Regions from separate parts of the Priestia sp. JSM ZJ58 genome, predicted to be linked through region 3. Evidence: riboswitches for the same ligand, from Rfam matches in the RefSeq annotation. Region 3 holds a riboswitch; each other region holds the start of a gene.
What was found. Region 3 has a riboswitch for S-adenosylmethionine ahead of ACH6EI_RS18530 (hypothetical protein). Riboswitches for the same ligand answer to the same signal wherever they lie in the genome.
Positions count from the first base shown of each region.

Region 1 (4,177 bases), on a different contig from region 3:
ATAATCCTCCCTTTATCTTTTATCAATTTTTGCAGTAATCGCATCTCCAATAAGTTGGATAATAAATACAATAATCAAAATTAAGATCGTAGCGGCTAGCGTTACGTCATTATGACTGCGCTGGAATCCTTCTAAATATGCAAGGTTTCCAAGACCTCCAGCTCCAATCACACCCGCCATTGCCGTATAGCCGACTAACGCAATGGTTGTTACTGTCAAACCGGAAATCAAAGCTGGCAGCGATTCAGGTAACAGCACTTTAAAGATAATAGTGCTTGTTGTGGCTCCCATTGATTTAGCAGCTTCAATAACACCTTTATCAATTTCACGCAGACCAATTTCTACAAGACGCGCATAAAATGGTGCTGCTCCAACAATTAAAGCCGGTAACGCTGCATTAGCGCCTAAAATACTTCCTACCAATGCTTTGGTAAATGGAATCAGTAAAACAATTAAAATAATGAATGGAATGGAACGAAAGATATTTACAACCGCCGACACAATGGCATATAAAGGTTTGTTTTGCCAAAGCTGTCCTTTGGACGTTAAAAATAAAAGCAAGCCCAATAAAATACCTAGAACAAATGTGGCTACAACTGAAATAGCCGTCATATATAGTGTTTCATTTGTCGCTTGAATAAAATCATCTAAAATAACGTTTGGAAATAGTTTCTCAAGCATTTGTCATTACCTCCACTTCTACCTGCTGCTCATGAATGTATGCAATGACTTTTTCAACTTCTGTTAATTCTCCGTCTAAATGAACGAACAACGTCCCGTATGAACCTGTTTGTGTATGAGAAATCTTTCCTTGCAAAATATTAATCGTTACATCAAACTGTTTTAAAATCGTTGTAATGAGCGGTTGCTCTGCTTTTCCGCCAACAAACGTCAGCTGAATAATTTGCCCGCTTGGATACAGCTCTTTTACTTGTTCAATCGTTTCAAACGTTTCCTCTGGTTCAGAAATCTGTTGAACGAATCGTTTTGTAATCGGCTGCTTAGGTTTTCTGAATACTTCTAGCACTTGTCCTTCTTCTACTACTGCCCCATTTTCCATAACGGCTACTCGATGACAAATTTTACGAATGACGTGCATTTCATGAGTAATCAATACAATGGTTAACCCTAGCTTCTCATTAATATCTACTAACAGATCTAAAATAGAATCTGTCGTTTGAGGATCAAGCGCTGATGTTGCTTCATCACAAAGCAATACTTTTGGATTGTTCGCTAGGGCTCGAGCAATCCCAACACGCTGCTTTTGTCCCCCGCTAAGCTGTGATGGATAAGCATCTTCACGCCCTTCAAGCCCGACTAGCTTAATAAGTTCGTCTACTCGTTTCATTCTTTTTTCTTTTGAAATCCCTGCTATTTCTAACGGAAAGGCAATATTTTCTCGTACCGTACGCGACCACAAGATATTAAAGTGCTGAAATACCATACTAATTTCTTGTCTAGCTTTTCTGAGTTTTCCGCCTTTAATTTTTCCAATATCATTACCTGCTACTTCGACCGTTCCTGTCGTTGGTGTTTCTAATCCGTTTAGCAAGCGAATCAAAGAACTTTTCCCCGCTCCGCTATAACCAATAATTCCGTAAATTTCACCTTGGTTAACGGTTAGATTCACATTATCAACAGCTGTTACTTGACCGCTTTTGGCCTGATAAATTTTTGTAACGTCTGTTAATGTAATCATATTTCTTCACCTTCTTTAATAAAAACTTAATTATGTTAGGTTGCCCTATAGGATGAAAAAGCCGTAAAACAATTTTCCCTATTAAAAAAGCCTCTCTGCGCATGACAGAAAGGCTCGATATTTAATCCTTTCTCTCATCTTTCAAAGCGCATAGCTTTGCAGGAATTGGCACCATTTCAGTTAGTCTGACGGTTGCCGGGTTTCACAGGGCTCAGTCCCTCCACCTCTCTTGATAAGAGTTCGCAACAATTATTTTGTTTTTGGGAAATATTCATTCATTTATGAACATTCATGAGTGTGATTTTAGCATGTGTCAGATAGGCTGTCAACAGATTTTGTTCTTGGGATAATATCCCAAGATTTCAACAGCCCCAACGGTTCGCTCTCTTTCCACTTCTTCATTTTAAACAAACGTTTGATTATCGAAGCTCCTCGAGTACGTGCTCGATGGAATGAAACGCGTAGAGTTTTTTTACCATTTCACCATTTTCCACTTCAATCAAACAAGGTACGCTTTCAATAGAAAATAATTCTGCTTTTGAAGGCATATAATTTAAATTGCTCATTCCGATGGTTACATCCGGCAGCATCGCTTCTGCCACGGTTAACATTTTTTTTGCCAGCTGACATGTCCCGCAAAAAGGCGTATGGAAAAAGATAAAGGCTCTTTCTCCTTCTTTTAACTGATCATCCAGCTGTTTTTCGCTCCATTCTTGCATGTTGCTCATTCCTTTTATGTTAAAAATTCTGCATTAACATCGATATTGGCACTCAGCAATACTGTTGCTATGTGATGTCTAGGGGCGGCAGCAACTTCTCGGTACATTTTATCAATATATAGATGCTCTGCTTCCGGAAGCTCTCGTTTAAATTGTTTTCTCAGCTTATTCCCTGAATCATCAGAGTCAACGAGTATGTATACCTCTTTGTTAAACGTACAGTCAATAATTTCATCCAGCTTTGATAAACTAATCGTACCGTTTGTACAAATAATTTCAATTGGTTCTCGAATGATATCTTGAATACGCTTTTTATCTGACTTTCCTTCGACAATAATTACTTTTTCAATTTCAATTAGCCCCATTTTCATCACCCATAATCGTCAGTTGTATAGTAACATCATTTCTTTATGCTATACAATATTCGTTAATGTATCACAGTTCACCTGTTTTTTAAAAGAAATTTGCAAGAAAGAACTCTTTTAAAAGGCAGTTTAGGCCATATTATTTCCATAAAACAAGAAAAACAGCGGCAGTTGCCACTGTTTAGCACCATCCTGCTTCTTCGTCGCAGTCTGTATATTTTTGCGTTTCACCTTGTTTTTGTACGTCCGCATATTGATAGAACTTATTATTTTCTTGCGAATATCCTTCTTCAAAGCGGTATTCATTGCCGCTTGTCCCATAACTAACTTCACCAATTGGCTGCTTATCAACATATAATTTCATACCGCCGTCATGAAATTTAGCTGTAACGCGATCTGTAACGTCCATTTTTTGTTTTTCAAACATAAAAAGACACTCCTTTAGCTTGTTTACTAATAGAGTGTCCAGTCAAAAACTTTTCATAAAGACAATTTATGGAGGAGTATTATCCTTCGTTTGTCATTTCTTCGTATTGCTCTGCTGTCATCAGCTTGTCTACTTGAGAAGCATCAGATGGTTTGATTGTAATCATCCATGCTTCTTCGTATGGAGATTCATTAACAAGTTCAGGACTATCGCCTAAGTTGTCGTTTACTGCTACAACTTCACCGCTAATTGGTGCGTAAAGCTCAGAAACTGTTTTTACTGATTCAACGCTACCAAACGGCTCGTCAGCTTCTACTGTTGCTCCTACTTCTGGCAATTCAACGAATACGATGTCTCCAAGCTCAGCTTGAGCGAAATGTGTAATACCTACGCGGACAACGTCTCCTTCTGTTTTTACCCATTCATGCTCTTCAGAATAACGCAAATCTTTTGGTGTACTCATCTTAATCCCTCCAAAATATGTATCGTAATTTGTTTATATAAAAAGCGCCTTCAACGTGGAGAACACTTTCTACAACCTAAAATAACTTCCTATTAACAGTGTAACGTAAAAGGTAAAAATTTTCTATTTGAAAACTTACTTCCACACGTCCTCAAACTGCTCTTCTTTGAAACCAAGCGTTACTTTTTGTCCATCTGCTAGCAGCGGACGCTTAATTAACATGCCATCTGAAGCAAGAATAGACAGAAGTTCGTCTTCACTCGCACTGCTTACTTTATCTTTAAGACCTAACTCGCGATATTTTTTACCGCTTGTATTAAAGAATTTTTTTAATTCTAGGCCGCTGTTCTGATAGTAAGCTTGCAGCTGCTCTTTTGTTGGCGGATTTTCTACAATATGAATTTCTTCATATGCTACTCCGTTATCATCGAGCCACTTCTTTGCTTTTCGGCACGTACCGCACTTTGGATATGAATAAAAAAATAATGACATTTCGTCAACCAC
Region 1 is NZ_JBISEM010000002.1:65,824-70,000, forward strand. It holds gene ACH6EI_RS21730 (methionine ABC transporter permease) at 13-681, opposite strand; gene ACH6EI_RS21735 (methionine ABC transporter ATP-binding protein) at 674-1,699, opposite strand; SAM riboswitch class I at 1,831-1,938, opposite strand; gene ACH6EI_RS21740 (thioredoxin family protein) at 2,119-2,418, opposite strand; gene ACH6EI_RS21745 (toprim domain-containing protein) at 2,433-2,783, opposite strand; gene ACH6EI_RS21750 (YusG family protein) at 2,965-3,210, opposite strand; gene gcvH (glycine cleavage system protein GcvH) at 3,290-3,673, opposite strand; gene ACH6EI_RS21760 (arsenate reductase family protein) at 3,809-4,165, opposite strand.
Region 1: linked by a shared signal. The riboswitch ahead of ACH6EI_RS21735 (methionine ABC transporter ATP-binding protein) and the one ahead of ACH6EI_RS18530 (hypothetical protein) in region 3 are both predicted to bind S-adenosylmethionine.

Region 2 (4,177 bases), on a different contig from region 3:
CAAGTGGATTTAAAAACAGGCCGTCTACAATTTCTAATGCTGTTTTTTGAATATACTCATGCGCACGGTGAACAGGGTTACGAGTTTGGAATCCAACAACCGTTTTCCAACCGCGCTCTTCAAATGCTGCTCTTGTTTCAGTTGGATCTAGGTAATACTTTTCAAAACGCGTTTTAGGTGTACGTTCTACAAGTACGATTGGACCTGCTACATATACATTTGGGCGTTCCATCATTTTCTTCACACCAGGGTGGGCAAGTTCTGCTGTGCGGTACACATTTTCCGCTTCTTTTTCTTTATTTGGCGTATATACTTCAGAAACTTCTAAAACACCATATGTCACACCGCTTTGAACTAGTTTTACTTTGTCGCCAATGTTTAATTCTTTAGCCTGCTCTTCTGTTACGGGAAGAGTAATAGGAATACTCCATACAGTTCCATCTGCTAGACGCATATTTTCAACAACTGATTGATAATCTTTTTCTCCTAAAAACCCCGTAATTGGGCTGTAAGCACCAATCCCAATTAGTTCTAAATCACTTAGAGCCATGTTGTCTACTTCAATTTCTTTTGTTAGTGAAGTGTAGTCATATGTTGGTTGATATAAATTAATTAATTCTCCACCGTGTGCTTGAATTGTTGTCATTTTGTAAAATCCTCCTTAAGTAATTAACACAATATAATAAAAAGCAATTGAATCACGCAGTCATTTTTTCTTTTTCCGACTGCAAGCTTGCTCTTTTTCTTCTAGTCGTTCTAGCTAAGCTTAGAACACCTGCTGTGGCAATGCAGCCACTAGCTAGCACCACAAATGAATATAAGTCGCTTTCAAGTACTAATTTCACAAGAACATATGAGATTACGAGTGAAAATACAGGGGATACCACCCAAACCTTTAACATTTGAATGACCACTTCGCGCTGTTCTTTCGTAAATCCCGTTTTCGCTGCGCCTATCCCAATAATAGAAGACGTAGTGACCTGTGTAAGCGGTACTGGCAAACCAAACAGTGAAGCTGCTGTAACAAGAGAAGCACCAGTACCTGAAATAATGCAGCCTTCCCCTACAGAATAGCGAGTAATTTTTTTTCCGTTTGTTTCAATAACTCGGCCTCCTAGTAAAAGAGCTCCGAGTGCCACCGCCAATCCTCCTGCTATGACACCCGTTGTAGCATCCATTAACCCAGCTCCTACTAGAGGACCGACAGCATTTGCCACATTATTCATTCCAGCTGAGAAGGCTTCAAAGAATCCCGTCGCTATAACTAAAATCGTTAAAACTCTTTTCCACTTTCCCTCTGCTTCTTTTTTATGCGCTCTGCGTTTTATCACTTTCCCAATCAAAAAAGCAATGACAAATGAAACTAGCGGAACAATAATCCAAAAAGACATGACAATTAAAAGTTTTTCTACATACAGAGATTGATAAGCTACTCCTACTCCAACAACTGAGCCAACTGTTACTTCACTTGTTGATAGAGGGATACCAATCAAATTCGCGAAAAAGAGTGACAGCGTTGCAGCAGCCAGAATGATAATAACTAATTCTACTGACAGCAGTTTTTCAGGTATGATACCTGAACTGATGGTTTTTACCACCTCACCGCCTCCGGTAACAGCTCCGAGCACAATTCCTACAGCACAGATGAACAGGGCCACTCTTCGCTTTTTAATTGCACCGGAGCCGTATGAAACGCCCATAGCAGCTGCTGCACCGCTTGCCCCAATATTCATTGCAAAAAAAAGCGCAATGATAAAGGCAACATATAAAAGCATCATTTATTCAGCTCTTTCGTATTTAAGATTCGTGTAATCCGCACTCAACTTTTTGTGTACCTGCCCATCTTCCTGAACGTAAATCGTCTACATTATAGGCAGGTGCGGTACAGGGCTCACAGCCGATACTTGGGTAGCCTTGATCATGAAGTTTGTTGTACGGCAAATCATGCTTATACACATAGCGCCAAATTTCTTTCCATGACCAATGAATTAACGGACAAACTTTCACCTTCTTGAATTTCTCATCTTTATTAAAATAATTCGTGTTGGCACGAGACTCAGACTGCTCGCGTCTCAAACCAGAAATCCACGCATCATAAGGAGCAAGGGATTCTCTTAGCGGAATGATTTTTCGAATTTGACAGCATAAGTTAGGCTGACTCTTCCAAAGCTCATCTCCATGTTTTTCAGCTTGTTCTGCAAGAGTTAAATCCGGCTTTTTCATATGAATACGTAAATCAGGGAAGCGTTCTTTAATTGCATCAATCACTTCATATGTTTCTTTAAAATGAACGCCTGTATCTAAAAAGACAATTTCAGCGTCTTTTTTCACTTTTGAAATTAAATCAATTAACACGATTCCTTCGATCCCAAAGCTTGACGCATAAATAATTGAATCTCCGTAGGTATCATACGCCCACTGCAATGCTGAAAGGGCTCCTTTTGTTTCATCTTTACTGTCGAACTCTGGAAATGTATCGCTCCAGTTTTCGTACGTATATAAGTCTGCCATTTTCTCCACTCCAATTCTTAGTTATCCGCGTTATCCAATAAAAAAAGACGGTTTTACCCACTAGAATTGGATAAAACCGCCTCTAGTGTGTCTAGTCAGCGAAACTATTTAATTCTTACTTTACTTCGGCGTGTTCAAAAATTTGTTTTAAGTCGGGGTTTACAGTCATTGGTTTCCCTTCTCAAATTATCGCTTGCGCTATATCAAAATAAAAAGTCTTCCGTATTGAAAGACTGGGTAGGCAATAAATTTTCACCTTATCTTTCAAAATGATACACACTTTGCTGGAATTAGCACCTTGCTAAGCAGGTTGCCGGGGTTCAGCGGGCCAGATCCCTCCACCACTCTTGATAAGCATTTTTTAAAAATTTTAGCATATTTAGAATATTTGTCAACATTAAAAATCATATATCCGATAAGAAAACTATACTTTAAATTCACAGAAATATCTATACTTTTATTTAAAACAACATATGTAAATTTAACCCAAATGTGAACATATCAGTTTATAAAACGCTTTCTTTTTTCTCCAACTTTTGATGTTCTCTTGCTAAATAAAACGCAAAATCTCTCTATAAAATTAATAGCGGATTTATAAGCTTTACGGATAATTCACCCACATTAGCACACATTACAGATAACACTGACTGACAGATAGGAGCTATATAAGATGGAGAGACAACCCTTTCAATTAGACGATACAATTAAAAATAATGTACGAACATATTTACAGCAGATTTCAACTGAAGCCTCTAATTTAATTAAACATTTAGACACGAGTGATCATTGTATCCTATGTGATTTTGAGGAGATGAGAAGGTTATTTCAAGATGTTCAAGCTACGGCCGCCTCTTATTACTTGCGTCATTACTTATCGCCTTATACATTTGAATACGCTGCTCTGTCCCTAGCTATTCATAACCTCTCTGAGAAACGTCACGGCGCTTTAATTGTCATTGAACGGGAACAAAATGTTGATCCTCTTATTCAAAAAGGAATGCCTATTCAAGCTCCTGTCAGCGCTACGCTAGTTGAGACACTGTTCTATCCAGGGACACCCTTACATGACGGAGCTGTCCTAATTAGAAATAATCAGCTTATTTCGGCTGCTAATGTTTTACCTCTCTCGTCTATTATTTCAACGAACAAAAAATTGGGAACACGTCACCGTGCAGCCATTGGAATGTCAGAAAAATCGGATGCATTAATTTTAGTTGTATCTGAAGAAACAGGCAAAATTTCGTTTGCGCTTGATGGAAGCCTCTACCCTATTCACTCCAGCAAAAATATGATTTAAGAGCCCTTTCCTAATAAGCAGCCCTATCTTGACTTCTATATCCTTTCTCTTTAATATATTTCATAGTTTTTACATACTATAGATACGGGTGATGCATATGGCAATTTTAAAATTTGAACATGTAGGCGTTCAAGTAAAGGATATAGAAAAATCTATTGAGTTCTATACACAAAAGGTGGGATTAGAGCTCATCGAAACACTACCACATACCGATCCGTCTTTGAAGCTAGCTTTTCTAGGTTTAGAAGGCAATGTAATCGTAGAGTTAATTCAAGGGTATAACTCAAGCTTACCTAATGAAGGTAAAGTTCATCATTTTGCGCTGGCAGTAGATGGAATTGAAGAGGAGTTTGAGCGTTTAAAATCAGC
Region 2 is NZ_JBISEM010000002.1:6,780-10,956, forward strand. It holds gene sat (sulfate adenylyltransferase) at 1-646, opposite strand, end outside; gene ACH6EI_RS21385 (sulfate permease) at 699-1,778, opposite strand; gene ACH6EI_RS21390 (phosphoadenylyl-sulfate reductase) at 1,798-2,511, opposite strand; SAM riboswitch class I at 2,766-2,868, opposite strand; gene cdaS (sporulation-specific diadenylate cyclase CdaS) at 3,182-3,808, shown strand; gene ACH6EI_RS21400 (VOC family protein) at 3,906-4,177, shown strand, end outside.
Region 2: linked by a shared signal. The riboswitch ahead of ACH6EI_RS21390 (phosphoadenylyl-sulfate reductase) and the one ahead of ACH6EI_RS18530 (hypothetical protein) in region 3 are both predicted to bind S-adenosylmethionine.

Region 3 (4,177 bases):
TCGCTGCCACTGTATCTATACGAATGCCTTGGGGAGAACATCCAGGTCCGTTTGCTGTTCCGCACTTTTGGTGGTTTGCAGTGGACCCGTCGTTTGCCAGGAAAGGCGTTGGATCTAAGCTGCTGCATCTAGTAGAGGAAGAGGTAATAAAGAATACGTTTAAATCGCCAGGTGTGTCTTTAGGAACAGCAAAAGAACATCCTTGGTTAGTTGAGATGTATGAACGAAAAGGATATGTTCAAGCTAAAGAAAAGCACCTTGCACAAGGCTATACGACCGTATTTCTTTATAAAAAATTCAATGAGGTACACTCTTTGTCGTAAAAGATAGAGAAGTGGTCTAAATTAAGAAATGTGAAAGAGTGATAAATATGACAGATCAATTACTACTAAATACGCTAATAGACATACGCCGTGAGCTGCACCGGTTTCCAGAGCTTTCAATGAAAGAATATGAAACAACTAAACGTATTAAAAAGTGGTTAAAGCACTACGATATTTCTATAGCGGATGCATTCCATTTAGACGTGGGAGCAGTAGCGGAAATTGTGGGAGGAAAGCCGGGACCTACTATCGCTATTCGAGCTGATATTGATGCGCTGCCAATTGAAGAAAAAACCAATCTGCCATTTGCTTCTGAAGTGAACGGTGTTATGCACGCATGCGGCCATGATTTTCATACGGCTTCTATAATCGGAGCAGCCATTCTTCTCAAAGAGCGTCAGCAGGAGCTTTGCGGTACGGTTCGATTTATCTTTCAACCGGCCGAAGAAACGGCTTCTGGGGCAAAAATGCTCGTTGAAAAAGGTGTGCTCGAAGGAGTAGAAGCGATATTTGGGATGCATAACAAACCGAATCTTCCTGTAGGAACCATTGGTGTCAAATCGGGACCTTTAATGGCAAGCGTTGATCGTTTTGAAATTGACGTCAAAGGAGTAGGCGGTCACGCAGGTATTCCAGAAAAAACAGTAGATCCGATTGCTGCTGCTGGTCAAATTGTTACTAGTTTACAAACCATTGTCAGCCGTAATCTCAGCCCATTTCAAAATGTTGTTGTCAGCATAACTCAAATCCACGGAGGGAGCTCGTGGAACGTCATTCCTGACAAAGTAACGCTTGAAGGAACGGTGCGTACCTTTCAAGAAGAAGCGAGAGAAAAAATACCGGCTCTTATGAAACGATCTGCTGAAGGGATTGGAGCAGCTTTCGGGGCTTCAGTAGACGTTAAATGGTATCCGTATCTTCCTGTAGTAAACAATGATGATACGCTGGAAAAATTGGTTATTAACGCTGCAGAGAATCTTAGTTATCAATTCGTAGAAGCTGAACAATCGCCTGGAGGAGAAGATTTTGCCGTATATCAGCAGCGTGTACCAGGATTTTTTGTATGGATGGGTACGGCTGGAGAATATGAATGGCACCATCCTTCTTTTTCATTAAATGAAGAGGCATTACTTGTAGCAGCTTCTTATTTTGCTAATCTAAGCTTTGACTTTTTGAATTCATTCCATTACCAAAAAAATTAAAATATTTTTATTTCTCTATTTACGCGGATGGAATTGTTTGATAGAATAAATTTTAAATTAAAAAAGTTATCACGAGTGGACGAGAGATCTGGCTCTTTGACTCCACAGCAACCTACGAATGTAAGGTGCTCCTACCAGCAAAGCATGTGCTTTGGGTGATAAAACGGGTGAAAAACTCATTTTGCATCAAAGCAAAATGAGTTTTTTTTATTTTTCTAAAAGGAGAGGGTTTTATGAGTCATACAGCAGTTGCAGCACATACAGGAGAGAAAGCATTAAAGGAAGCCGTAAAATTATTAGGAAAGCATTATCAAGTAGCTTATCGTGAATTAGAAACATTTTATGAAATTGTGGTCGAAAACCATGTTCGTACATATGCTGTAGGCATAGATATTAAAGATGTACAAAAAGCAAATGAACTAGAAATTTATTCATCATGCTGTTCCAAGCTTGAGCGAGTAGGCTGTCTTTTATAGAAGTCTGCTCGCGCCTCTATTTTTAAAGTGTTTTTAAATAGAAAGCATGTTTTTTGACAATTGAAGAATCTGGTGGGTATAATCATTACTCACTAGGTTTTAAAATTAATCATAAATTGTCGAAATTTTTACACAAATTAAAGGTTACATTCGAAATGAATTGTGGTATGTTATAAAACAAGAATATTTTATGAAAGGAGCATTGAAATGGAAATGTCTCTTGAACATGGAAACGATGCAGGAAGCGAACAGCTTATTGATCGTATCCTAGACTTTTTAGAAGATGACGAAAAGTAAAAAAAAGAGTGTGCGGTGCTAGCCCTAGCCGCGCACTCTTTTTTTATCATGTGCGTCAAGGAAGCGCATACTATGATACATAGGGATAGAATGAAAGGGTCTCTGTCAAAGGGATTGACGAATCGTTTTGTTTGATGGAAAATTTAGAAAAAGGAAAGAGATGAAGGGTATGTCGAACAAAACATCTTTGTATCAAACAAAAGAACAGTTAAAGAAGCTTGTAAGCGAATTGGTTTCTATACCTAGCGTGACAGGAACGATGGCAGAAGTGGAAATGGCTGAATCGATAGCGTCGTATTTATTGAAGCTGCCTTACTTTCAAAAAAACGAGCAAGTTGAGCTTCATTCAACAGGAGACGGGCGATCGATTGTCACAGCTTTTGTTGAAGGGAAAAATACGAATAAAACAGTTGTATTAATCAGTCATTACGACGTAGTGGATGTACAAGATTATGGACAGTGGAAAAAGGATGCTTTTCACGCTGATACGTTAACGAGTACTTTTTATAATGATATGGAACAAGTTCCGGCGCACGTACAAAAAGATATGATAAAAGGAGACTGGCTTTTTGGCCGAGGAACGATGGACATGAAAGCAGGTATTGCTCTGCATATCAGTATGATTGAACGAGCATGCAACGGAGAGTTTGACGGAAACATCCTGCTTCTGTCGGTACCGGATGAAGAAGTAAATTCGCTCGGAATGAGAAAAGCAGTGCCTGTTCTTTTAGAACTTGCGTGCAAACATCAGCTGGATTTTTCTCTCATGCTAAATGCAGAACCGGTATTCAGCCGCTATCCTGGTGATCAAACGAACTATGTGTACTCAGGATCGATTGGCAAGATCATGCCAAGCTTTTTGTGTTATGGAAAAGAAACTCATGTAGGGGAACCGCTAGCTGGTTTAAATGCTAATTTACTAGCTTCTTATTTAACAAAAGAAATAGAACTAAACGTTGATTTTTGCGAAAAAGTAAGAGATGAAACGAGTCCACCTCCTACGGTACTGATACAAAAAGATTTAAAAGAAGAGTATTCCGTTCAAGTTCCGCACTCTGCCGTTGTATTATTTAATTTATTTATGTTAAACCGCTCTCTTAAAGAAGTAACAGATCTGCTGTTGAAATCGGCTGACAAAGCGGCTTTGAATGTAAAAAAACATTATAATAAAGCTGCTAGGCAGTACGCTGCGGGAATGGAGGGTTCATCCCTTGACGTGAACGTATGGACGTATGAAGAACTTTATACTCATGCAGTCAAACAGCACGGTGAAAAATATGTGCAAGAAATGGAAGCAGCACTTTTGGCACAAGAAGATGATGACAGAAATAAAACCATTAAATTAGTAAACTCTTTAGCTGGTTTATGTAAAGAAGCAGCTCCGATGATAGTCTTATTTTTTACGCCGCCTTTTTATCCGGCCGTTTGTTCACATGATGATCTCTTTGTACAAAGGATTTTGTCAAACGTACAGGCAGCTGCCAAAGAGCAATTCCAAGTAGAGCTAGTTGAACAAAGTTATTTTGGCGGAATTTCGGATTTAAGCTATGCCAGCCTGCAGCACCCGCTTCATACATTTAACACGTTAGTAGCCAATATGCCTCTATGGAATAAAGGATATCATATCCCGCTAGAAGAGCTAGAGGAGCTGAAGATGCCGGTGCTGAACATTGGACCGCTGGGAAGAGATGCGCATCAATGGACCGAAAGATTAGACGTTCAGTATTCCTTTGAGATTTTGCCTCACTTCATTTATCAAGCTATAAAAGAAGCACAGAAATAAACATCCGCCCGCGGATGTTTATTTGTTGAATTTAAAAGAAGCTCCTTGTACGGTAATTTGTTGCGGTGTTAGAGCGTGATCCAATTCAACCAAAAA
Region 3 is NZ_JBISEM010000001.1:3,552,114-3,556,290, reverse strand. It holds gene ACH6EI_RS18540 (GNAT family N-acetyltransferase) at 1-323, shown strand, start outside; gene ACH6EI_RS18535 (amidohydrolase) at 371-1,525, shown strand; SAM riboswitch class I at 1,589-1,690, shown strand; gene ACH6EI_RS18530 (hypothetical protein) at 1,759-2,001, shown strand; gene ACH6EI_RS18525 (M20/M25/M40 family metallo-hydrolase) at 2,468-4,081, shown strand; gene ACH6EI_RS18520 (VOC family protein) at 4,100-4,177, opposite strand, start outside.

Region 4 (4,177 bases), 2.2 Mb from region 3:
TTACGGAGTTTTTTGTTAGCCGGTACGACATTTTAGGACCTCTTCTTTGGAAGGATTTTGGACGACCTCGAAGAAGTTGTTTGTAAAAACAAGAAAGTAGAAAGCTAGGTTCAAAAAAAAGAGGCTGGGACAAAAGGGTTTTAGGCGAAATGAAAAATGAACCACTAATCAAGCATCTTGATTAGTGGTTCATTTTTTTATTAGGGTAAACGTAGATTTCATGTGTATAGGTCTTTCTAGCAGGTGATTGGAGGACAAGACGAAGACTCCTGCGGGAAAAGCGGAACACGTGAGACCCCACAGGAGCGTATGCGACGAGGAGGCTCAGCGACCGCCCGCGGAAAGCGAAGTCTTGTACGGAAATCAACTGCGGTGTCACAAGCGATTCAGCTCATGTATCCCATTTGCCTTTAGATTGGATTCACTTGGTTATGTCTCAACCTCTTTTGGAAAACCGTACGAAACCTTGTAGCAGAAGGCTCAGTCAAACGTTATAATAGATAATGAATGATGATATATTCTCTATATTTGTCATATATTTGTATTACATATGTAATTGAAGAAAAACATTCACTTGATATACTGTTTAATGACTTAACTTTATCTTAACATTCACAGTGAAATGCGTGTTTATAGAGGCTTAAAACATACACAGCAAATGGAGGAGCTATCATGGCAAACGAAAAGATGCAAGAAGGACTCAATCGTTTTATTAAGGAAGATTTAAATGACCTTTTAGGTAGACTGTTCCCCCTAATGGACCGAGAATGTGCGGAAGAAAAGAGAATGCTTATCGAAACGGCGGTAGAGTACATCTATTCTTCAGGGTATCATCAAGGAGCAAAAGACTTGATCGAAACACATCGAAAAGATGATTACAAATTATTAAGGCAAAAATTAGCGTCAACGCCTCCTGAAAACTAATTTTTTTGAAATTTCTTTTGACAACATAAATGTAAGGTGTTAAGATGACTCTACATTCAAAATATTATAAACAATTAAAACTCTTATTGAGAGAGGCGGAGGGACTGGCCCTGTGAAGCCCGGCAACCATTTAACAATCTTGTTAAAAAGGTGCTACATCCTGCAAAGCGTACAGCTTTGAAAAATAAGAGAGGATTTCATAGATACTATGCCTCTCTATTCATGATAGAGAGGCTTTTTATTTTATGTGAATATGTTTTGAATGAACAATTTCATAGAAATGCATCAGGTGCTGTGTAACGAATGTACGCAGCTTAAAAGGGAAGACCGGTGAAAAGCCGGCGCGGTCCCGCCACTGTAATGGGGAGCAACTTATTAACCACTGTTTCATGTTGAAATGGGAAGGGATAGGAAGCGATGAACCTAAGTCAGGAGACCTGCCTGTTGTATGCACTTAAGCTCTACGGGATATAGAGAGGAGTGAGGAATACGTGTTGAGAAAAACAGGCTATCTCAACTTTAGTTAAGTATGCGTATCATCTCTCTTTTCATTTCGAAAAGGGAGATTTTTTAGTTTAGCGATAAAAAAATATATAGGGAGTGGAAAAAATGAGCAGTGTAAAAAGTTCAAATGTAGGTTATCCAAGAATTGGTGAAAAACGAGAATGGAAAAAAGCGCTTGAGCAGTTTTGGGCAGGAAAGATAGAGAAAGATATCTTTCTTCAGGAAATTGAAGCTCTTCGTCTTGGGCATCTGAAAAAACAGCGTGACGCAGGAATTGAATTAATTCCAGTCGGCGATTTTAGCTTATACGATCACGTGTTAGATACAGCCGCTATGTTTGGTTTGGTGCCAAAGCGCTTTGAATATAACGGAGGCCCGGTATCCCTTGAAACGTATTTTGACATCGCCCGAGGAACAAAAGGTGCGGTAGCCTCTACGATGACAAAATGGTTTAACACAAATTATCACTATATCGTACCAGAGCTTGACGAATGTACGCCTGCCCTTGTAGAAAATCGTCCGCTTCAATTTTACAAAGAAGCAAAACAAAAGCTGAATATCAAAGGCAAACCCGTTATTTTAGGTCCAGTAACATTTGTGAAGCTGTCAAAAGGATATAAAAAAAGTGAGTTTAAAAAAGTAGTTGAACAGTTTGTTCCTCTTTATGCAACAATCTTAGCGGAGCTGGAGGCAGAAGGGGTCGAGTGGGTACAAATAGATGAGCCGATTTTAGCTACAACGCTATCAAAAGAAGACCTGGCACTGTATAAAGAAGTCTATGAAGCTTTGAAAAAAGCGGCACCGAATGTAAAAGTCATTTTGCAGACGTACTTTGACAGCGTAGATTACTATAAAGAAGTAGTTGCTCTTCCTGTTCACGGAATTGGATTGGATTTTGTACATGACCGAGGCGAAAATCTCACGGCGCTTAATAAATATGGTTTTCCAACTGATAAAGTGCTGGCAGCAGGAGTGATTGACGGACGAAACATTTGGCGTGAAAACTTGGACGAACAGCTTTTAACAATCAGTGAAATTGAAGAAGCTGTATCAAAAGACCGTTTGATTCTGCAGCCTTCATCAAGTTTATTACATGTTCCTGTCACGGTGAAAAGCGAAAAAACCATTGAGCCAATTCTAAAAAACGCGCTGTCTTTTGCAGATGAAAAGCTGAAGGAAATCACGCTTTTAACAAAAGCGGTGCAGCAAGGAAAAGAAGCAATTGAAAAAGAAATAAGTGTAAGCAAACAAGCGATTCAAGCATTAAATGGATCATCTTTTCGAAACCATCAAGACGTTCAAAAAGAGCTGAAGCAGCTGCACAGCTATAAAGCGGAGCGCCAAGCGCCGTTTGACGTACGTCAACGCGTTCAGCAAGAAGCATTTCAACTGCCGCTTCTTCCAACGACAACAATTGGAAGCTTTCCGCAAACAAAAGAAGTGCGAAAAGAGCGTCTGAAGTGGCGTAAAGGAGAGTTAAGCGATGAAGCATATGAAGCGTACATTAACGCTGAAATCAAAAAATGGATTGAAATTCAAGAAAACATCGGCTTAGATGTCCTTGTGCACGGAGAGTTTGAGCGCACGGACATGGTTGAATACTTCGGTGAAAAATTAGGAGGTTTTCAGTTTACGAAGTTTGGCTGGGTGCAATCATACGGTTCTCGCTGCGTGAAGCCGCCGCTTATTTACGGAGATGTCTCGTACGAGCAGGCGATGACAATCAAAGAAACGGTCTACGCACAGTCTCTAACCAATAAGCCTGTTAAAGGAATGCTGACGGGGCCAATTACAATTTTAAACTGGTCGTTTGTACGTGATGATATCTCACGCTACGACGTGGCCAATCAAATTGCGCTTGCTCTTAGAAAAGAAGTGGAAGCACTTGAAAGTCAGGGCATCTCAATGATTCAAGTAGATGAACCGGCGCTGCGTGAAGGACTGCCGTTAAAACGAGAAAACTGGGAAAGCTACTTGAACGCGGCGGTGTATGCGTTCAAACTAGCCACGGTATCGGTGCAAAACGAGACGCAAATTCACACGCATATGTGCTATTCAGAGTTCGAAGAGATTATTGATGCGATCAAAGCGCTTGATGCCGACGTGATTTCCATTGAAACGTCCAAAAGCCACGGTGAATTAATTTATGCGTTTGAAAAACATACGTATAACCAGGGAATTGGACTTGGCGTATATGATATCCACAGTCCGCGCGTACCGAAGCTTGAAGAGCTGACACGAAACATTGACCGAGCTCTGAAGGTGCTTGACCCTGCACTGTTTTGGATTAATCCCGACTGCGGCCTTAAAACAAGAGGAATCAGCGAGACGGTTGAAGCTGTAAAAGTGATGGTTGAGTCTGCAAAACAAACAAGACAAAATTTATTACAAAACGTTTAATAACAAGAAAGTAAAGACCAAGCACTGTAAACGCTACACTGCTTGGTCTTATAGGTTTTTTAAAGGCCAAAAATATCCATTGACACTTCCCGTAGATTTTTGTATCTTTTTAAAGGTGTTTTTAAAATCAGGGAGGTACAACATGAGTAACAACAGCACGCAGCACGTTAAAATTGTAACAGCGGATCCATCAGCGCTAGGCCTATTCGGACTTGCCATGGTGACACTTGTTGCATCGTTTCAAAAGCTTGGGGTAACCGATGGTGTTTCATTGGTATTGCCATGGGCAATTTTTTTAGGCGGGATAGGACAGCTAATTGCGTCTATGCAAGATTTCAAACATAATAAT
Region 4 is NZ_JBISEM010000001.1:1,308,851-1,313,027, forward strand. It holds gene ACH6EI_RS06755 (metallophosphoesterase family protein) at 1-86, shown strand, start outside; gene ACH6EI_RS06760 (hypothetical protein) at 244-414, shown strand; gene ACH6EI_RS06765 (hypothetical protein) at 673-924, shown strand; SAM riboswitch class I at 1,005-1,115, shown strand; cobalamin riboswitch at 1,195-1,383, shown strand; gene metE (5-methyltetrahydropteroyltriglutamate--homocysteine S-methyltransferase) at 1,534-3,828, shown strand; gene ACH6EI_RS06775 (acetate uptake transporter) at 3,971-4,177, shown strand, end outside.
Region 4: linked by a shared signal. The riboswitch ahead of metE (5-methyltetrahydropteroyltriglutamate--homocysteine S-methyltransferase) and the one ahead of ACH6EI_RS18530 (hypothetical protein) in region 3 are both predicted to bind S-adenosylmethionine.